DNA from 2 places in the Neobacillus pocheonensis genome. Region 2 is predicted to be linked to the other one. Evidence: riboswitches for the same ligand, from Rfam matches in the RefSeq annotation. Region 2 holds a riboswitch; the other holds the start of a gene.
The links. A riboswitch is a leader RNA that binds a small molecule or an ion and turns the genes downstream of it on or off. The one in region 2 is predicted to bind FMN.

Region 1 (2,207 bases), on a different contig from region 2:
AGTGGTTGGGATTTCTTGGAATGGCACATACTCTGAAACACATAACATTCCAAATCTTTTTAAGGTAATGGAGAATCGATTAAGTGAGATATCCCATCAGACAGAGGAGCCAGTATTCATTGCTCCGTTTCATAGCAGGGAAACAGAGATTACCTACTATGTAACAAAACCTGTCGAAAAGATTGATGAAATTCCTGAAGGTATGGTTGGATTTACGATTCCAAGGAAAAATTATGTGGTCGGGACTCATAAGGGCAAACCTGAGGAAGTCGAAAATACATACCATCAACTGTTTTTATGGATGGAAGAGTACGGGTATGAACTGGATCATCATGCGTTAAGTTTGGAAGTCTACAAAGAAGAGCATAAACAGCAGAATGGTATTGGAAATCTACATTTTGATATCTATTTACCTGTAAAGACCTTTTGAAAATAAAAGGCCAATCCAGAATATTTCTGATAATAGGAGTGCTTTTCCTTTACTCTTGGATTAAAGTATACTACTATTAAAGGTATATTTTAATAATTCCTTCGGGGTAAGGTGAAATTCCTAACCGGCGGTGATGAAGCAATGCTTCTTAGTCCGTGACCCGATTAACGTTAAGTTAAGCGGTGGATCTGGTGAAATTCCAGGGCCGACAGTTAAAGTCTGGATGGGAGAAGGAAAAAACAGGATTATGAATAGGGTGAAATCTGCCTAATTCTAAGCCTTACTTTCCTATTGTCATTAAAGTGACCCTGAAGCGATTAACTTCAGGGTCTTTTTTATTCCTTTATAAAGGAGAAGTCGTTATGTTTACCGGAATCGTTGAAGAAATAGGGACAATTTCGAATATCCAGCGGACGGGTGAGTCCTTTGTTCTTACCATTGAGTCGAGAAGAATCCTTGAGGACGTCCATCTTGGTGACAGTATTGCGGTTAACGGGGTGTGCCTTACTGTAACCTCTTTTACTGGCAATCGCTTTACTGTTGACGTGATGCCAGAAACCGTTAAGGCATCGAGTTTAAATATGGTAAAACGTGGTTCAAAGGTCAACCTTGAAAGGGCAATGGCCGCGGGAGGAAGGTTTGGAGGTCATTTTGTTTCAGGTCATATCGATGGAACGGGGATTATCAAGAGCAAGAAAGCCATTGAAAATGCTGTTTATTATGAAATTGAGGCTGACCATGAATTAATGAGATACGTGATTGTAAAAGGGTCAATAGCCATTGACGGGACAAGTCTTACCGTCTTTGCAGTTTCCGAGAATGGTTTTACATTATCCTTAATCCCTCATACTCTAGGTGAATCCATTTTGGGGCAAAAAGGGTCAGGGGATATTGTTAACTTGGAATGCGACATGATTGGGAAGTATGTGGGACACTTTATTAATGGAATGAAAAATAATAAGCAGCAAAAAAGTAGTGAGGGAATCACTGCAAAATATTTGGAAGAAAACGGGTTTTTCTAGGAGGGATTTGCCGTGTTTGATACGATAGAAGCAGCTTTATCCGATTTAAAAGAAGGTAAGGTTATTATTGTTTGTGATGACGAGGATCGGGAAAATGAAGGGGATTTTATTTCTCTCGCTGAATACGCAACACCGGACGTCATTAATCTTATGGCTACTCATGGTAGAGGACTCATCTGCGTTCCAATCGAAGAAGAGATAGCGCAAAAGCTAGAGTTATTTCCGATGGTTTCAAAAAACACGGACCCACATGGCACCGCCTTTACGGTAAGCGTTGATCACAAATTTTCAACTACTGGTATTTCGGCATTTGAGCGTTCAGCAACTGTCCTTAGTATGCTGGATCCAGAATCAAAACCTGCTGATTTTAAACGGCCGGGACATATTTTTCCACTCATCGCTAAAAAGGGCGGAGTCCTCAGGAGAACAGGCCATACAGAAGCGGCAGTTGATCTTGCGAGACTTTGCGGCGCAAAACCGGCCGGAGTCATTTGCGAAATTATGAATGAGGACGGAACGATGGCGCGCGTGCCGCAGCTTCGGAAAATTGCCGATCAACTTAACGTGAAAATGATTACAATCAAAGACTTAATTGAATACCGAAACAAAAAAGATAATCTAATTAACCGTGAAGTTGAAATTAGTTTGCCTACGGAATATGGTGACTTTAGGGCGGTCGGTTACACAAATGTCATCGATCATAGAGAGCATATTGCGTTAGTCAAGGGTCAAATTGACCCTGAAAAACCTGTCCT
Region 2 (2,207 bases):
AAAAATGGAATATATTGTCCTTTCATTATTCAATTTCTTTAAACAATATAGAAGAATTGATTCAAAATGATTCATCCCACCCACCACTTTTTCAAAAGGTATCGACAATGTTCCTATTTTTCTTTCTTATTTTAACATGAAACGTCGAAACATGTTGTTCCAAAATGTAAAAGTGTTGGTAGAGACAAAAAATGCAAACCGATTTATTTAAAACGATTTTTCTATTGAAAAGTTACTCATACAGTTTTACAATAGATATGAGTAATGCGTTTCCATATACTATGGAATAATTTTTGTTATATTACTGGGAGGTTTTTTTTCATGGCAAAGTACACAATTGTTGACAAGGAAACATGCATCGCATGCGGCGCATGTGGCGCAGCAGCACCAGATATTTACGATTACGATGATGAAGGCATTGCATTCGTAACTCTTGACGATAATGAAGGTATCGTTGAAATTCCAGATGTATTAATCGATGACATGATGGATGCATTTGAAGGCTGCCCTACTGATTCCATTAAGGTTGCTGACGAGGCATTTGATGGTAATCCAACTAAATTTGAATAATATTTTGTCAAAAATATATTCTTAAGCTACTAGCCCTTGCCTAATGATAGGTGAGGGTTTTTACATTTTTCACAAATAAAGGCAACCAGATTTCACTCAGGTTGCCTTTATTTCAATTTATGCGTTTTTCACGATTGTCAACTTATTAATCCATGCTTGCATCTTAATGAACATCAACATAAAGATGACGGACATCATGACACCTTTTACAATATTAAACGGTAAGATACCTGGCACCACCACATTGCGCATATCTGGAAAACCCATTAGAGCTGTGTAGGCTGGTAAAATGATAAAGTAATTTAAGATACTCATCATAATTGCCATTGTAATCGTTCCGAAGACTAAAGCTATTGTCATGCCTTTTCTAGTTTTTATCTTGTTATATACAAAATAGGTAGGCAGGATAAACATAATTCCTGAAAGAAAATTGGCGATATGTCCTACCGGTATCCCTGAAGGACTGCCTGTCGCAAAATAATTAAGTACATTTTTGAGAAACTCAACTACAATTCCTGCAATCGGTCCAAAAATTAATGCTGCAATCAATGCTGGGATATCACTGAAATCCACAGACAAGAAATTTGGGAATAGTGGCAGTGGAAAATAAATGAGCATTAATAAATAGGCTATACTGCTCAGCATTCCAATTGATACAAGTGCTTTAACGTTTGTTCTTTTCATTTTCTTCAACTTCCTCTCTCCTTTTTTTGATCCATCACGTTAGGAAGAGAGGTTCAGCAACAGATGCCCTGTATATAAAAATCCCCCAAGTAAAATCACTTGAGGGAGAACAAAGGCATGCTTAATAAACACTCGAAAAACAATTATTTTTGAATGTTTGCAGAACCTCTATCTTCTCCCATCCAGACTATACTGTCGGCTTTGGAATCGCACCAAATCCTGCCAAAAAGGCTCGCGGGCTTAAGAGTATTACTCTAATACCGCCGATCGGGAATTTCACCCTGCCCCGAAGATAGATCGATATGAAATTATAAAATTATTATACTTGAGAAATGGTATTTTGTTAAGTGATAAAAATTACAAAACCCGTAAACGAAAAAAGTTACGGGTCAAATAGCTACTTATTCAATTATTAATATTTGTTTCGGTCTAATCATATCTGACCGTAAATGGTTGATTTGCTTTATTCTATCCACAGAAACATTATTTTTTTTAGAGATTGAAAACAATGTATCCCCTTGTTTCACAACATACTGTTCAGTTATCACCGGTTTTGCATGTGTGCTTGCCTCTAAAACCCCCCTGCCCATGCTGGCAATTCCACCTTGAACCGTTTCCCCCACATCTGCTTTTCCTAAAAGCCTCTCTGGATTGATGGCATATTTCTTATCATATCTCCACTCTAACTCATGGGTTTCAAAATGAAGATGGATTCCAGTGGCTTGTCCGGTTTTCCCCATTTTGCCTAGGACATCACCTTGCTTTATATTTTGGCCAACAAAAACATTACGCCTATTTAAATGCGCATAAACTGTTACAATCCTACTTGGATGTATTATAAACACTACATTTCCGTATGTATTCGAAAAATAAGATTTGATTACAACCCCATCATCCACTGCAAGTATTGGTGTTTCCATTTTCCCAGCAATGTCAATGCCTTTATGTTTTCC

Region 1: it holds a riboswitch for FMN, as region 2 does, so the genes downstream of both, ribE (riboflavin synthase) here and ABES02_RS25545 (ECF transporter S component) in region 2, are expected to answer to the same signal.

The regions. Positions count from the first base shown of each region.
Region 1 is NZ_JBCNAD010000048.1:30,050-32,256, reverse strand. Features, by position in the region: gene ABES02_RS24790 (GyrI-like domain-containing protein) at 1-430, shown strand, start outside; FMN riboswitch at 524-669, shown strand; gene ribE (riboflavin synthase) at 793-1,452, shown strand; gene ABES02_RS24780 (bifunctional 3,4-dihydroxy-2-butanone-4-phosphate synthase/GTP cyclohydrolase II) at 1,465-2,207, shown strand, end outside.
Region 2 is NZ_JBCNAD010000058.1:25,430-27,636, forward strand. Features, by position in the region: gene ABES02_RS25535 (helix-turn-helix domain-containing protein) at 1-75, opposite strand, end outside; gene ABES02_RS25540 (ferredoxin) at 322-570, shown strand; gene ABES02_RS25545 (ECF transporter S component) at 688-1,254, opposite strand; FMN riboswitch at 1,421-1,552, opposite strand; gene ABES02_RS25550 (peptidoglycan DD-metalloendopeptidase family protein) at 1,656-2,207, opposite strand, start outside.